Regions from separate parts of the Arthrobacter sp. Z4-13 genome, predicted to be linked through region 2. Evidence: predicted binding sites of a transcription regulator. Region 2 holds the regulator's gene; each other region holds the start of a gene.
The links. The regulator LexA, encoded in region 2, represses DNA repair genes until DNA is damaged. The targets are predictions, from matches to a motif close to TCGAACANNTGTTCGA.
Positions count from the first base shown of each region.

Region 1: the regulator LexA is predicted to act here: its motif matches at 2,102-2,117, upstream of M1E07_RS03565 (HNH endonuclease signature motif containing protein).
Region 3: the regulator LexA is predicted to act here: its motif matches at 2,204-2,219, upstream of M1E07_RS20495 (LexA family protein).
Region 4: the regulator LexA is predicted to act here: its motif matches at 2,065-2,080, upstream of M1E07_RS19860 (shikimate dehydrogenase).

Region 1 is NZ_CP096459.1:362,307-366,513, reverse strand. It holds gene M1E07_RS03570 (DinB family protein) at 1-255, shown strand, start outside; gene M1E07_RS03565 (HNH endonuclease signature motif containing protein) at 278-2,050, opposite strand; gene M1E07_RS03560 (NAD(P)-dependent alcohol dehydrogenase) at 2,221-3,192, opposite strand; gene M1E07_RS03555 (amino acid permease) at 3,483-4,207, shown strand, end outside.
Region 2 is NZ_CP096459.1:1,366,721-1,370,927, reverse strand. It holds gene M1E07_RS08105 (histidinol-phosphate transaminase) at 1-475, opposite strand, end outside; gene M1E07_RS08100 (LysM peptidoglycan-binding domain-containing protein) at 699-1,055, opposite strand; gene lexA (transcriptional repressor LexA) at 1,425-2,159, shown strand; gene M1E07_RS08090 (ATP-dependent DNA helicase) at 2,232-4,207, opposite strand, start outside.
Region 3 is NZ_CP096459.1:4,029,902-4,034,108, reverse strand. It holds gene M1E07_RS20515 (SAM-dependent methyltransferase) at 1-59, opposite strand, end outside; gene M1E07_RS20510 (ArsR/SmtB family transcription factor) at 215-541, shown strand; gene M1E07_RS20505 (cation diffusion facilitator family transporter) at 538-1,380, shown strand; gene M1E07_RS20500 (DsbA family protein) at 1,377-2,045, shown strand; gene M1E07_RS20495 (LexA family protein) at 2,233-2,664, shown strand; gene M1E07_RS20490 (Y-family DNA polymerase) at 2,692-3,972, shown strand; gene treS (maltose alpha-D-glucosyltransferase) at 4,018-4,207, opposite strand, start outside.
Region 4 is NZ_CP096459.1:3,897,091-3,901,297, reverse strand. It holds gene M1E07_RS19870 (MFS transporter) at 1-959, opposite strand, end outside; gene M1E07_RS19865 (IclR family transcriptional regulator) at 1,191-2,018, shown strand; gene M1E07_RS19860 (shikimate dehydrogenase) at 2,166-3,047, shown strand; gene M1E07_RS19855 (bifunctional sugar phosphate isomerase/epimerase/4-hydroxyphenylpyruvate dioxygenase family protein) at 3,047-4,207, shown strand, end outside.

The DNA of each region.
Region 1 (4,207 bases), 1.0 Mb from region 2:
GGCAGCGTTCCATGGTGGCCGGAGGAACGGCGCCGGGTCACGCTGCACCAGATTCTGGTCCATATGGTGGCTGAGCGTGCCCACCACCTGGGCCACGCGGACATTTTGCGCGAACTCATCGACGGGAGCGCCGGACAGCGCCCCGGAGATCCCAACCTGACTCCGCGCAGCCCGGAAGAGTGGGCGGCACACCGTGCCTCGATCGAGACTGCGGCGCGAAGTGCTTCAGGTACCACGGGAGCATCCGACGAATAAGCATGGAGGACTGGGCCCAGACCTAAACTCCGGCGCTGGTCTCGCAGGCCATCTTCCACCAGATTTCTTCCGGTAGGGGGTCCTGGGGCAACGTGTAGCCGGGCAGCAACCAGTCATCAAAGGTGTCTTCCGGCAACTCCTCATGCCAAAACGCGTTGTTGACAGGCAAGTCGTCGGCAGGAGGCCAGGCCTGCGACAAGTCGTCGGGCGGAGGCCAGGCCTGCGACAAGTCGTCGGGCGGAGGCCAGGCCTGCGACAAGTCGTCGGGCGGAGGCCAGGCCTGCGACAAGTCGTCGGGCGGAGGCCAGATCTGCGACAGGTCGTCCGGCACGCCGAGCTTCGCTGCCGCGGAAGATTCCGGCCAGTGGGGTGGTTCCCAGTCCTGGTGTTCGCTTTTGTAGTGCCGGCCGGCGGGTGAGATCCAGCCGGGTGGTTCGTTCATGGTGGCCGGGGTGGGTTTCCAGCCGCTGGTGTGCCGCAGCTTGTGGTGTTTGCGGCAGGGTTGGCCGAGATTGCTGATTCCGGTGGTGCCGCCGTTATGCCAGGCGAGGAGGTGGTCCGCTTCGTTGTCGAGGGAGGTGCTGTTGCAGCCGGGGAACGGGCATTTGCCGTCCCGCAACCTGAGCCAGTTCCGCATCGCCTTGCTGACCCGGTAGCTGGAGCGGCCGATTTCCAGAGGTGCCCCGTCCCGCGGGTCCACCAGCACCCGGTAAAACGAATCGGCGTCGTCGGCAACGAGTTTGCGCGCCATGGAGGCCGGGATCGGGCCGTGCCCGTCCAGTACCGCGGGTTCGTCGGTCAGGCCCATCAGGGAGAACACCGGCACGGTGACCAACACCTGCGCCCGGATCGACGAAGATGGGCCGGGATCCGTTCCTGCACCCTCCCCTGCACCGTCGCCGCTGCTGGCAGTGTTAGCGCTGCCGAGAAGCCCTGAAGAGAAACTATCGGCTACCAGCTGGGTCAGGGTGCGGGGCTCGTCCGGGCCCTGCATGCCCCTGGCAAGAGCGGTGAGCCGGTTCCGGATCGCCGACGCCCGGTCCGCTGGCAGGCGGGCGGCGACCCACGCCATCCCGTCACTGTCCGGCCAGTACTCCACCCGACGGTCCGCGACACTTTTCGCGTGGCGTTTCTCCAGGCTCTCCGGGTGATGGCGTTCCCGCCAGCCCCGGGCCTTGGCCTTGAACCGGTAGGCCGGCATCTCCCCGACCGGGCAGCCGCGGGCGGGGCCCGGCGCCGCCGGGTCCAGGAAGTGCGCCTCCAGCGCCGCCGCACCAGCGGGATCAAGACACGCGGTCTGCTCGATCATGGTCCGGGCGTGCGCCCACGAGATCGTCCCCGACCGCAGGGCCGCGAGCGTCCGCGGCAGCGACGTGGTCAGCGCATGGGCCTCCGCGAGCAAGGCACCGGCGGCCCGGTCACCGATCGCCAGCGCACACCCGACCTCGGCCACCAGGCTCCGGTCCTGCGCACCGGCCTCCTGCGGCGACCCGGCCGGAGGATTCAGCGCCTTCGTGGCTTCGGCCAGGACCGCCACGGCCAGTGCCTTCACGGCAGCGAGCTTCGCTTCCGACCGCGCCACACCGGCAAGGACATCCAACGCCGCATCAGCAACCCACTGCAACGGATCCTCATCCAGCCCACCAGCAGCACCGGAAACAGCACCGGAAACGGCAGAACTCCCGCAAGCTGGATTTGAAACGGCAGGTTCACCGCCACCCAGCGCAGCCATAAACGCAGCGACCGAAGCATCAACAGCTTCCTCCGCCTGCACCACCGCCGCCTTCATTTCCATGTCCCTATCCTCTTGCGAGGGTCTGACATTTTGGGGTCCTACGACGGCTCCTTGAAAGGATTTTTGAAGTCTTTTTGGATCCCCTTCTCCCCAAACACGCCAGGCCCGACCACAGCAGTCAAACACGCACACAAAACAGCTCGGGCAGCCAAACCACCCCGGCAGCGCTGTCAGACCCGGACCACCACCTTGCCACGGCTCCGCCCCTCATGCAGGTATGCGATGGCGGCCGGTGCTTCAGCCAGCGTGAACACCCTGTCCACGGCGGGTTTCAAACTGCCGGTTTCGAACAGAACCGTCAGGGCTTCGAGGTCGAGGTGCGTTTCTTTAGCGACAAGCCCCTTGAATTTCTGGCCGGAGAGCAGGGAAGCAAACGGGGCAACGAGAGACCGTTCAAACCCACCGGTCAGCTTGCCGCCTCCTTCGCCTCCAATAAGGACCAATGTGCCCCTGGGCGCGAGCACACGCCGCAGGACGGACAGCGGCCGGTTGCCGGCTGTGTCGAGGATGACGTCGTACAGCACCCCGCTGCCCGCAATATCGGACTTCGTGTAATCAATAACTGCATCCGCACCCAAGGACCGCACGAGCTCCGCCTTGCCGGTACTGCAGACTCCCGTGACCTCTGCGCCATAGGCCTTTGCCAGTTGAACGGCAAAGGAGCCGACTCCCCCGCCCGCGCCGATAATGAGTACCTTCTGTCCCACGGTTATCCCGCCGGCGTCCCGGACAGCCTGAAGCGCGGTGACGGCGGAAACAGGTGCTGCGGCCGCCTCCTCGAACGAGAGGTTGGCAGGCTTGCGCGCCACCTTGTCCTCCTTGGCGCAGACGTACTCCGCGAAGGAACCGTCGCAGGTTCCAAAGACCTCATCATCAGCAGCAAAACGGGTTACTCCGCGGCCCACAGCCTCCACAACGCCCGCCACTTCCCGGCCCCGCACAGGAACTTTGGGGTTCTTCAGTCCGTAACCAAAAAGCCGGACCAGATACGGCAGTCCGGTCATCAAGTGCCACACGCCCTGGTCGACGCCGGCCGCACGTACCCGGATCAGGACCTCGCCGTTACCGGGAACCGGCTTGGGAATATCCCGCAGCTCGAGCACGTCTGCTGACCCGTAAGCGTCCTGCACGATCCCTTTCATACCGATCTCCTTTGGGCTGCTGGTACTGGAATAGTCCTTAAGCAGTGCCGCCTGCGTGATCAGACGGACTCAGCAGCGGGGCCCTTCAACGTAAGGAAAAGCCGGCCTCGAGTCAAGGGTGGTACCCGCCGGTGCCCGGCGCCTCGAGCCCCGCGCCCGAGCTTCGAAAAGCATCAGCCCACACTCCGTCTGGAATCAAAGACACCAACACCCGGTGAGACTCATCACGTCGCTTCCGAAGGTGGTCTGCTGGTTAACGGCTCCCCTCCCAAAGACGAGAAGGTATTTGTATGCAACCAGCACCAAGCCCTACCAGGAACGAAAGTCCGGCCGGGAAACAGCCCCCAAGTTCCGCCGTCGGAAGCGTCCTTAACCGCGGACTGAACGTACGCCACATCCGTTTCATGGCCCTCGGCTCAGCGATTGGCACCGGCCTCTTCTACGGGTCAGCCTCAGCCATCCAAAAAGCCGGTCCGGCCGTCCTGCTGGCGTACATCATCGGCGGCGCGGCGGTGTTTATGGTGATGCGCGCCCTGGGCGAAATGGCCGTTCGGCACCCGGTGTCCGGCTCCTTCGGCCAGTACGCGAGCCGCTACCTTGGCCCATTGGCCGGCTTCGTCACCGGCTGGACGTATGTGTTCGAAATGGCGATCGTGGCGATCGCGGATGTCACGGCGTTCAGTATCTACATGGGCTTCTGGTTCCCGCAGGTGGAGCGCTGGGTCTGGATCCTCGCCATCATTTTCTTCCTGGCCGCACTGAACCTCCTCAGCGTCAAAGTCTTCGGCGAGCTGGAATTCTGGTTCTCGCTGATCAAGGTGGTTGCCATCATCGCCATGATCGCCGGCGGCGCAGCAATCATTGTGTTCGGCTTCCAGGCGGGCGGCTCAACTGTTGCGCCCGGCCTCGGCAACCTTGTTGACCACGGCGGCTTCTTCCCGTTCGGCTTTGAAGGTTTGCTGGCATCTTTCGCGGTGGTGATGTTCGCCTTCGGCGGGATCGAGACCCTCGGCAT
Region 2 (4,207 bases):
GCAGCTTCTTCACCTGCAGGGCCGCGGATTCTGCACTCAGGCCGTAGCCGTCAGCCCGTTCACCCACAATGTATTCGGTGTCCGTGCCGCTGGCCAGCAGCGGGTACATGGAGTAGGTGGGCGGAAAGCCGAGAGCCGTACGGCCAGGGCCGCCGAATGCCTGGAGAATCTGCTGGAGCACTTCGTTGGAGCCGTTGGCCGCCCACACGTTTGACTCATCGAGCCCATGCCCCAGGTACTCCGCCAGCGCCTTCCGCAGTTCGGTGAATTCCCTGTCCGGGTAGCGGTTAAGGCCGGCCGCGGCTTCTGTCACTGCCGCACTGATGGCCGCCTGCACATCTGCCGGGACACCGTGAGTGTTCTCGTTGACGTTAAGGAGGATGGGGACATCCAGCTGGGGCGCGCCGTAAGGGGTGAGCCCACGGAGGTTGCTGCGGAGGGGTAGCCGGTTAAGGCGCTCTAGCTGGTCATTCACCTGAACAGTTTAGTGCCCGGGCCGGGCACCGGAAAATATGACAGCCTCTTGTTCGCGCTGAGCATGTCCCCCTGCGGGCCTTCAGCACACTTTCGTGGGTGTCGTTTCGCAGCCGATTCCAGCGCGGCTCTCCCGCGGCCCGCTTTTCCCGCGGGCGGGGTTTTCATCGCCGACATTCCCAGCAGCATTTTCGGCGGGAGCGTTTCAACAGCGACTCCGGCTGCTACCGGGTGGGAACGTACAGCTGCTGCCCCGGCAGAACCGAGCCGGCGGTCAGGTTGTTGAGCTGGACGATGTCCGCCACAACGTCCCGTGCGTCCCGCTCCGGGGCGACGCTTCCGGCAATGGCCCACAGGGACTCCCCTGGCTGCACGGTAACGGTAACGGCTGGCGTAAAGGACAAGTCCGCTGCCGAATCGGAGGCCCTTGCCGGAGCGTTGAAGAAACCGGCCAGGGAGAGCAGCAGGGCCGCCAGCAGGACCAGGGGAATTCCGATCAGGACGATCTTCCCACGCCGGGTCAGACGCAGGGGCGGGAGGGGCGTACGACGCTCCGCCGGCCGCTGGTCCGGCCCGGACATGAGGTGATGCACCGAAAATGAATCCTGCGAAGCAGATGTTGCTGACATGACGTAGCCCTCCTGGACCGTTTTGTGCTGCCCGATGTCCACCTCCACACCCGCCGGCTTCTAAAACCCTTGGTCCGGGTCTTCGAATGCCTGCGCTCAGAGTAGAACAAATGTTCGAACTTTGCTTTTACAGTTTTAGCACCTATCAACGAACAATGTCGAGACTCGCTAGAACAAATGTTTGAAAAAGCAATGCGGCTGGCCTAGCTTTGAAGAAAAGAACAACCACTCGGAAGTTGATCAGCAGGGTCTGACAATTACGGCGTGAACTTCAGGTCCGGGCTACAAAAGTCCGGGGCAACCGAAAGGCATTGGGCGAATATGGCAGCAGCAGCCGCCGGGGGCAGGGCAACCTCCCAACCGAAGAAGAGCGCCAAGGGCCTGACGCCACGGCAGAAGAAAATCCTCGAGACCATCCAGCGCTCGGTCGTTGACAATGGGTATCCTCCGTCGATGCGGGAGATCGGGGACACCGTCGGCCTGGCGAGTCTGTCCAGCGTGACCCACCAGCTTTCGCAACTGGAAAAGCTTGGTTACCTCCGGCGCGACCCCAAGCGGCCGCGTGCCATGGAGGTGCTGATGCCGCTCACCCTGGATGGCGGTTCGCCCAAGCAGGCAGTTGAGCCGGCTCCTCTCCTGCCGGGCGGCAGCGGCAGCGTCACCGTGCTTCCCACGGCTATGGACACTGCCATGGTTCCCCTCGTGGGCCGGATCGCTGCCGGTGGTCCCATCCTGGCTGATCAGGTGGTGGAGGACGTGCTGCCGCTCCCCCGCCAGCTGGTGGGCCAGGGGGAACTGTTTATGCTCAAGGTTGCCGGTGATTCCATGGTGGACGCCGCTATTTGTGACGGCGACTGGGTGGTGGTCCGCCGTCAGGCGGACGCGGCCAACGGAGATATCGTTGCGGCGCTGCTGGATGATGAGGCCACCGTAAAAACCTTCCGCCAGCGCGACGGCCATACCTGGCTGCTTCCCCAGAACACCCAGTACGAGCCCATCCTTGGCGACCACGCCACCATCATGGGCAAAGTTGTGTCGGTGCTCCGCTCGCTCTAGGACGAGCCCAAGCGTCCGGGCCCTGGCGGCCGGGCCCTGGCGTCCGCGCCCAGGCCTTCCGGAGCGGCACGCTCAAACCTTTTCCTTGGCCAGCCTCTCCAGCGCCGCGATGGCCGTCTTCCTGTCCGTCGTGGACCAGAATGGCGGCAGGGCACCGCGCAGGAACCCGGCGTAGCGTTCGGTGGCCAGCCGGGAATCCAGCACCGCCACCACACCTTTGTCCCCGGTTGACCGGATCAGCCGTCCCGCACCCTGTGCGAGCCGGATCGCAGCGTGGGTGGCCGAGACTGACATAAAGCCGTTGCCTCCGGCCTGCGCCACCGCCCGGGACCGGGCGGTCATCAGGGGATCGTCGGGCCGGGGGAAAGGAATCCGGTCGATCACCACCAGGCGGCAGGACCCGCCGGGAACGTCCACGCCCTGCCACAGGGACATCGTGCCGAACAGGCAGGTGTCCGGTTCGTCGGCGAACTGCTTCACCAGGGCCGTCATGGTGGAGTCGCCCTGGCACAGGATGGTCATTCCCAGCTTTGGCCGCAGCGCCTCGGCCGCTTCTTCTGCCGCGCGCCGGGACGAAAACAGGCACAGTGCCCCGCCGTTCGAAGCCCTGACCAGGGCCTCCAGTTCGGCCAGTGATTCGGGGGACACTCCACGGCCGGGCTTGGGAAGGTGCCCGGCCACGTACAGGATGCCCTGCTTGGGATAGTCAAAGGGCGATCCGACATCAACACCGGTCCAGCTGGGCGCACCCTCGCCCACCAGCCCGAGTCCGCCTGCGGCGGGCTCAAAGGCCGACCCGATTGCCAGGGTGGCGGAAGTCAATACCACGGTGTGTCCCGCGAACAATCCCTCCCGCAATCGCCCCGCTACCGAGAGCGGAGCAATATTGATCAGCGCGGGCGCTGTCTCGTCGGGCTGGGAGTACCCCTGCTGGGGGTCAAAGGAACTGGCGCGGGAGAACCACACCACTTCCCGGTTCTCGCGGGCGGCGAGGAGCCGTTCGCAAAGTTCCAGGATGAGCATCAGCCGGGAGCGCGCGAGTTGCCGCCCGCCGTCGGCAGTGGTGCTGCTGTCCCCCTTGGAGTCTGAAAGCGCGGCCCGGCAGGCCTCACGCAACTGGTCCACGCAGTCCAGCTGCTCATCGTTGAGTCCATTGGGGAGCAGCCCGTTGGGAACTCCCGCGAGGGCAATTTCAAGGTTGGCAGCGGCCGCGTTCAACGCATCCACGGTGATGGCGGTGTGCTTGCGGGCGCCGGCGGCCGCAGCGTGGACCATGGCCACCGAGAGCTGTCCGGAGACAGCGCCGGTAACCCTGTCCTGCAGTTCGTGGGCCTCGTCAACCACAACGACGTCGTACTCCGGCAGCACAGCCAGGCCCTCAAAGGCGCTGACGGCGAGCATGGCGTGGTTGGTCACCACAACATCGGCTTCGGCGGCGTCTTGCCGCGCAAGCTCACTGAAGCACTCCGCTGCCATGGGACACTTCTGGGCGCCCAAGCATTCCATCGACGTGACGGAGACCTGCCGCCAGGCCCGGTCGGTGACGCCGGGCAGGAGCTCGTCGCGGTCCCCGGTGGTGGTTTTTTCGGCCCATTCCCGCAGGCGGACCACTTCCTTGCCCAGCTGGGAGGCCGGGCCGCCCACAGACGCAGCAAAGTGCGGGACGCTGGTGTCCTCGCCGAGCGAAAACAGCTGGCCCTCTGCGGGCTCTTCGGAGGGAAACCCGCCTTCGAGTTTATGGACGCAGACGTAGTTGGACCGGCCTTTGACCAAGGCTACTTTCACCGGCCGGTCCAGGGCCGGGGTAATGGTCTTCAGGAGCCGCGGAATGTCCCTGCCCACAATCTGTGTCTGCAGGGCAAGCGTTGCGGTGGACACCAGGGCAGGCTTGTCGCTCTCCAGTGCGTGGGCTATCAGGGGTATCAGGTACGCCAGCGACTTGCCGGTACCCGTTCCGGCCTGAACCAGCAGGTGGTCGCCGGTTTCAATGGCCCGGGCCACCTGCCTGGCCATCTCATGTTGTCCGCTGCGGCTTTGGCCGCCCATGC
Region 3 (4,207 bases), 1.6 Mb from region 2:
AGCTCGTCGTAGTGTTCCGCGACCGCCACGGCGTTCTGGGAAATATCGGGGACGATCACGCGCTCACATTACAACGCCGATCCATGCCATCGGAAGGTTCAGCTCAAGACTTCATGCTTCTGCGAAATAGAGCTTTCGGACGAAGAGGACTTTGCCTGCAGGGGGATGTGCATACAGGCTTAAATGAATACACCCAAGGATGTACTGTTGGGCTATGGAAACGCTCACGCAGGCCCCTGTGCTGGCCCGATTCGGCTACGCGGTCTCTGACCCTACCCGCGCCCGTGTCCTTCTGGCCCTCTCTGATGCCCCCGCCTACCCTTCTGATCTCGCTGACTCCCTCGGGGTATCGCGGCAGAGCATGTCCAACCATCTGACGTGCTTGCGCGGCTGCGGGTTGGTGGTGGCTGTCCCGGACGGCCGGCGGAGCCGGTATGAGCTCGCCGATGCCCGGCTGGGTCACGCGATTAAGGACCTGATCGGGGTTGTCCTGGCTGTTGATCCGGCCTGCTGCGCCCCGGACGGGGAGTGCTTCGCATGACGGCCCTGCTGCAGACGCCAGGCACCGAACGCCGGACCGTGCTGAACCTCCGGATCCGGATTTTCGCCGCCGCGACCATCACCTACAACCTCATTGAAGCCGTTGTGGCGCTCTGGGCCGGGAACGTGGCCGACTCGACCGCGCTGATCGGTTTCGGCCTCGACTCGGTCATCGAGGTGGCCTCGGCCCTGGCGTTGTCGTGGCAGTTCTCCGCGAAAGACCCCGAACGGCGTGAGCACCTGACGCTGCGGATCATCGCCATCTCCTTCTTCGCCCTCGCCGCCTTCGTGACCCTGGACGCCGCCCGGTCACTTGCCGGAGGTGAAGAGGCCCAGCACTCCACTCCCGGCATCGTGATCGCGGCGCTGAGCCTGGCGATCATGCCTGTCCTGTCCTGGGCACAGCGCCGGGCGGGACGTGAACTCGGGTCGAGGACGGCAGTGGCCGATTCCAAACAAACCCTGCTGTGCACGTATCTTTCTGCGGTCCTGCTGGTCGGGCTGGTTCTGAACAGCACCCTGGGCTGGTGGTGGGCCGATGCCGGCGCCGCCCTGGTCATCGCAGGCATTGCCGTCCGCGAAGGCGTCAATGCGTGGCGCGGCGAGGCCTGCTGCGCCATCCCCCATACCGGCGAGGCCCCTGGTCACGGCCATGAGCATGGTGCACAAGACGATGACTGCTGCGCACCAGCCACCGCCGATGCAACCCCCGCCGCCTTCCCGGCAGTATCGGGAGCACCTGTGGTGGAACAGGATGGTGCCTGCTGTGCCGGGTGCCAAGCTGCTGCGAAACCGGCCCCGGTGACCCTGACCCTAGGGACGAAGCAGGTCGATAGTTGAGCGCCGTCACAAAGGCACGGAACGTCCGGATCGCCATCTGGACCATCCTCGCGGTCCTCCTCGCCACCGGGGTGATCTGGTACGCGATGGTCACCGCGAACAGGCCCTCACCAACCGCACCCCAGGCAGCAGCCGACGCGCAGCTGGTTCGGGACGACAGCCATCGCGTCACCAGCCCCGCGAGGGAGAAGGCGCAGCTGGTCGAGTTCCTGGACTTCGAATGCGAATCCTGCCGTGCCGCTGAACCTTTGGTGCAGGAGCTCAAGCAGGAGTACGGGGACCGGATCACCTTCGTCCACCGTTACTTTCCCCTGCCCGGGCACGCCAACTCCGGCACCGCCGCCTTGGCGGTGGAAGCCGCAGCCCGGCAGGGCAAATACGAGCAGATGGCAGCCAGGCTCTTCGAAACCCAACCGCAGTGGGGCGAAAAGCAGGACTCGCAGGCGGCACTGTTCCGGACCTTCGCGGAGGAACTTGACCTTGACCTGAACGCCTACGATGCAACAGTGGCAGCGGACGAGACCAAGGAACGCATCCGCCGCGATATTGCTGACGGAAAAGCCCTCGGCGTTACTGGGACCCCGACGTTCTTCCTCGACGGGAAGAAGCTGACCCTAAACAGCGAGGAACAGTTCCGTCAGCTGCTCGAAGACGCAGCCCGCTAATCCGAGCCGGATCCCTACCCCATATCTACCGGAATGGGGCGACTGGGTGATGGATACACCCCACAGCTATTCCTCAGTCAAAGCAGTCCGCACATCCTGCATCTGATCCAATGCGCAAGTTCCCGTCATTGTCGCCCTGCCGCTGTACACTCAATGTATCGAACATATATTCGAATAAGGGTGTGTGGTGGGCGTTATTGTCGGTCCCCGCGTGATAGACGCGGGTCTCTCCTTGCAGCTGGCGTGGGTGTCCCCGGTGCCGGTAGCTGCCGGCTATCCCTCGCCGGCCCAGGACTACTTTGACGGGCGGATAGACCTGAACGAGCACCTGATCAAGGACATCACCAGCACCTTCGTCGTCCGGGTCACCGGCGACTCCATGGAGCGTGCCGGCATCAGCGACGGCGACGAACTTATCGTCAACAGGGCCCTTGAACCCAAGGACGGCTGCGTGGTGATCGCGGTCTTAGACGGGGAGCTGACCGTGAAGCGGCTTCGCATCACGGCTACGGGGGTGGTGCTGCAGGCCGAAAACCCCAAGTACCCGGACATCAAGGTTTCCGCGCTCAGCGAGCTGACCATCTGGGGTGTGGCTACCAGGTGCCTGCACCATGTCTGAGGGATGCCCGTGACCCGGCCAACCATCATGCGGCAGATGCCCGAAATTGCCCACGTGGACGTGAACTGCTTCTACGCCAGCGCCGAACGCGCCTTTGACCCCTCCCTTGAGGGCAAGCCGCTGATTGTCCTTTCAAACAACGACGGCTGCGCCGTCACGCGCTCCCCGGAGGCGAAGGCCCTCGGCATCGGAGTCGGCGAGCCCTGGTTCAAGCTCGCACCGCGCGCCAAGGAATGGGGGCTGATCGCGAAGTCAAGCAACTATGAGCTGTATGGAGACATCAGCGCACGCGTGATGGAACTGCTGGGCCGCTACTCCGCCTGGCTGGAGGTCTACAGTATCGACGAAGCCTTCCTGGGGGTTAAAGGCTCACCGGAGTACCTGCTGGAGCTTGGCCGAACTATTAAAGCTGTTGTAGCCCGAAATGTCGGGGTCCCTGTCTGCGTGGGCATCGGCCGCACCAAGACCCTGGCCAAGCTGGCCAACCAGTGGGCCAAGCACAATCCGGCGTTCGGCGGCGTCTGCCGCTGGGACTCAGTCCCGGCGGATCAGCAGGAGGCGCTGATGGCCAGGCTCTCCGTGATTGAGATCTGGGGTGTGGCCGCGAGGATCACCAGACGCCTCAACGCCATGGGCATCCACTCCATCCTGGACCTTAAACGAGCGGACCCAGTCCTGATCCGCGACCGCTTCTCGGTGGTGATGATGCGGACGGTGCTCGAACTGCAGGGGACGCCGTGCATCCCCCTGGAGGAAGCCCGGATGGGCCGCGACCAGTTGATTTTTTCCCGCTCCTTTTCCACTCCCATCACGAGTACGCACGATGTGCGGCAGGTCCTCAGTGTCTACGCCCAGATGGCCAGCGGCCGTCTCGCTAAACACAGCCTGCAGGCGAAAGTCCTCACCGCGTTTGCTGGAACATCTCAATTCAACGCGCAGGGAACGTCCTTTCCCTCCGTTTGCGTTCCGCTTCCCATGCCGACGGCGGATCCTGTCATCCTTACGAAAGCCGCCCACGCGCTGCTGCCCGCCATCATCGATGGCACCAAGTACGCCCGCGCCGGCATCATGGTCACGGACCTGCGGCCCAGCGGCAACCAGAAACCGCTGGAACCCTTCGAGAACGCGCATGAGGAAAGGCACATCGGGCCGCTGCTGGAGGACATTACCCGCCGCTACGGCCGCGGCTCCATTGGCCTGGGGCATGCGGGCATCCGCGGCGGACCGGACTGGACCATGAAACGGGACATGCGCTCCCCCAGGTACACCACCCACTGGGACGAGCTCCCGCTCGTCAAAGCAGCGTAGCTCCCTGGGGCAGCACCACCCGGGGAGCACCCCCCGGCGCAGGCCCTACGCTTCGTCCTCGGCGTTGACCGCATCCTCGATCAGCAGCGCAGTGCCCTGGTACGCGCCAAGCTCGATGAAGAAGCTGTGCAGGTCATCCACCTGGCCCACAGCCTCCTCGGTGAAGAGGTCCTGGACCTGCGCACCCGGCTCCAGGTAGGTGGAGTTGACGCTGCCGGTGACGCTTTCGCCGGAG
Region 4 (4,207 bases), 1.7 Mb from region 2:
CTGGCGAGGGCGCCGTAGATGAAGACGGGCTTGCGGCCGATCTTGTCCGCCAGCATGCCGAACAGCGGCTGGGTGCTGAGTGCCACGAGGTTGGCTCCCACCACGAGCCACAGGGTGGTGGTGCCGTCCACGCCGGCCACGGTTTTGGCGTAGCTGATTGCAAGGGTGCCGAAGACGGTGGAGACGGCGGCGATGAAGGCGCAGCAGATGACCCGGAGGACGTCGCGCCAGTGGCCTTTGAGGAGGTCGGCGACGGGGAGCTTGGAGATCTGGGCGGTTTTCTGGGCTTCCTCGAAGGCCGGCGGCTCGTGCAGGGTGCGGCGGATAAAGAACGCCACCACTACGACGACGGCGCTCAGCCAGAAGGGGATGCGCCAGCCGATGCCGTACTTGATCTCGTCCGGAAGTGCGAGCACGGGGATGAAGACGAGGGCGGCGAGGATCTGGCCGCCCTGGGTGCCGGTGAGGGTCCAGGAGGTGAAGAAGGAACGGCGGTTATCCGGGGCGTGTTCCAGCGTCATGGAGGAAGCGCCCGCCTGCTCGCCTGCGGCGGAAAGGCCCTGGCAGAGCCGGGCGAGCACCAGCAGTGCCGGAGCCCACCAGCCAACGGTGTTGAAGTCCGGAAGGCAGCCAATCAGGAAGGTGGAGGCGCCCATCAGGAGGAGGGTGAACATCAGGACCTTCCGCCGGCCCACCCGGTCGCCGAAGTGGCCCAGGATGACCGCTCCTACGGGCCGGGCCACGTAGGCGAAGCCAAAGGTGGCGAAGGACATGATGGCCGCGTTGGCGTCAGCATCCGGGAAGAAGACCGTGGGGAAGATGAGGGCGGCGGCGGAACCGAAGATAAAGAAGTCGTAGTATTCGACGGCGCTGCCCAGGAAGCTGGCGAGGGCTGCCTTCTTCGGCGTCCCGGCCGGGGCAGCAATGCCCGGCTCAGCGGACGGAAGTATCTGGCTCATGGAGTTCCTTTGATGTGACGACTTTGTCGCGGATGGATCAGGACTCGCAGCCGGCGCTGCCTGGGGGTGGTGGCTTGGCGCGGCACGGCTGGAGGTGCGGGAGAACCCGGACAGTAGCCACATTGTGGGAGCTACTTGTGCGATACAGCAATAGTGGCTGTGAGGGCAGTCACTTGTCAAGAAAATAATCACGCTCTGGCAATAGCTCTCACATTGTGGCAACATCGAGGTATGAGTGTGAACCAAGCCACAGCAGACGACGGAGTCGCTGAAGACGAAACTCCTGCCAAGGCGGGGCGGTCAGCTGACCGGACGGACATGGTGGGCAAAGCCCTGGGCCTGCTGGTTTTGCTGGGTGATGAGCCGAGGGGTGCGAGTGCGGCGGAAATCTCCCGCCGGGCCCAGCTGCCCTTCAGCACCACCTACCGCCTCCTTGCCTCCCTAACCCGGGACGGCTTTGTGGACTACGAGGCCGAGGGGCGCCGGTATCACCTGGGCCTGCGGATCTTCCAGCTCGGCCAGCGGGTTTCCAACCACCATGGCTTCGCCGGGACTGCAATGCCTGTCCTCCGCCGAGTGACCGAGCAGACGGGGGAGGCCACTATCCTCAGCGTCCGGGACGGCCACCACCACCTGACCGTGAACAAGGTGGACGGCCCAAAAATGTTCCGGGTGACCAGCGATCCGGGCCACCTCGGCTCCCTCTCCACCACCGCCGTCGGCAAGGCCCTGGTGGCGTTCGCCGAGGACTCCGAGCGCGAAAAGCTCCTCGCGGACCTTCCGCTCGAGCCGCTGACGGAAAAGTCCATCACTGACAGGGAGGCTTTCCACGCCGAAATCGAACTCGTCCGGCGCCGGGGGTTCGCGGTGATGGATGAGGAGAATGAGACCGGCATGCGCGCTGTGGCCGTCCCGCTGTTCAACGACCAGGGGCACGCGTTCGCCTCATTGGCCACCGCCGTCCCCGTCTTCCGGCTCAGCCTTGAGGAGCTCGAAGCGCACGTTCCCCTGCTGCAGGAAGCGGCGGCGGAGCTTGCCGCCAGGTTGCCCCAGCGGTAAGGGCTTTGGTCTGCTCCGCCCTCCCGGGCTTCGTTTCGTTCGTATGTAGAACATGCGTGCGGTCAGTGAACAAATCATGTATCGTAATTTCCATCACCCGGCAGCAGCCCCGCAGCAGCCAGGTGTCGTACCAAAGGAGCTGCACGGATGAGTAATCGAACTGAGTCCTACCTTGTGGGACTGGTCGGCGATGGCGTGATGCCGTCACTCACCCCGCCCATGCACGAACGCGAAGGTGATGTGCAGGGCCTGCGCTACCTTTACCGGCCCATCGACTTGCTGGAGTTGGGCCTTCCCGGCGAGTCCGTGGGCCAGCTGTTGCAGAGTGCCCGCAGCCTGGGCTTCAACGGCCTGAACATCACCCACCCCTGCAAGCAGTTGGTCCTGCAGCATTTGGATGAGGTATCCCCGGACGCCCTCCGGTTGGGCGCCGTCAACACCGTGGTGATCCAAAATGGCCGGTTCGTCGGCCACAACACCGATTTCTCCGGCTTCGCGGCCGCCCTCGCCTCCGGTCTTCCCGGTGCCGGGCTGGACCGCGTGGTGCAGTTGGGGGCGGGCGGCGCCGGGTCTGCGGTGGCCTATGCCCTGCTGACCGCCGGGGTCCGCCACCTGGACCTGGTGGATATGGATGCCGCCCGCGGCGCGGCCCGGGCGGCTGAACTGGCCGGCTTCTTCCCGGAGAGCACTGTCACGGCGCGTACGGCCGTGGAGCTGCCGCAGCTGATGCCGCTGGCCGACGGCCTGGTGCACTGCACTCCTGTGGGCATGGCAGCGCACCCGGGCGTCCCGCTGGACCTGGAGCTGCTGGAATCCCGCCACTGGGTAGCGGACATTGTCTACCGCCCCATCGAAACCGAACTGGTCCGGGCTGCCCGCGCCAAGGGCTGCGAGGTGCTGGACGGCGGCCGGATGGCGGTGGGCCAGGCAGCCGATGCGTTCCGCATCTTCACCGGCCTGGAGCCTGATCCGGATCGCATGCGCTCGCACTTCCTGGAGCTCGTCGCCGCCGAAGAGGTGGCCGCCTGATGCGTACGGGAATCGCCACTGTCTGCCTGTCCGGCACCCTGAAGGAAAAGATGCAGGCCTGCGCCATCGCAGGTTTCGATGGCATCGAGATTTTTGAGCAGGACCTGGTCACCTCACCCCTCAGCCCCGAGGACGTCCGCAAGATGGCTGCAGACCTCGGCCTGGGCCTGGACCTCTACCAGCCGTTCCGTGATTTCGACGGCGTCACTCCGGACCTGCTGAAGGCCAACCTCCGGCGGGCGGAAGCGAAGTTCAAGCTGATGTCCCGGCTGGGCATGGACACCATCCTGGTCTGCTCCAACGTTGCCACCGCTACCATCGACGACGACGGCCTCCGCGCCTCCCAGCTCACCGAACTCGCGGAGCTGGCCGGGGACCACGGCGTGAAGGTCGCCTACGAGGCCCTGGCCTGGGGCAAGTACGTCAACGACTACGAGCACGCGTACCGGTTGGTGGAGATGGTGGACCACCCCAACTTCGGCACCTGCCTGGACTCCTTCCATATCCTTTCCCGCGACTGGGACACCGCACCCATCGAAAACATCGACGCGGAGAAGATCTTCTTCGTCCAGGTTGCCGACGCCCCTAAACTCTCCATGGACGTCCTGTCCTGGAGCCGCCACTACCGGGTCTTCCCGGGCGAAGGCCAGTTCGAGCTCGCCAAGTTCATGGGCCACGTGGTCCGCGCCGGGTACACCGGCCCGGTTTCCCTCGAGGTCTTCAACGACGTTTTCCGCCAGTCAGATGTTGAACGCACCGCCGTGGATGCCATGCGCTCGCTGATTTGGCTGGAGGAACAGAGCGCCAAGTGGCTCGCAGGCTCCTCAGCGGACGGTGCGGCCGCCAACGGCGCCGCCTCCCGCCGTCGTTATCCCATGGAACTGGCCACGCTGCCCAAGGTAAGCGAACCGGCGGGCTTCAACTTCGCAGAAGTGAAGGCCGACGACACCGCCCAGCTCGAGAAGCTCCTGGGCCAGCTCGGCTTTGCTTTTGAGGGACGGCATCGCACCAAGGACGTCCAGCTCTGGAGCATGGGCCAAGCGCGGGTAATCATCAACGAACAGGCGGCGACCCACGCCGAGCCGGCCATCGCCGCCCTGGGGTTCGACGTCGATTCTCCCGTGATTGCCTCTGCCCGGGCCCAGCAGCTCAAGGCGCCG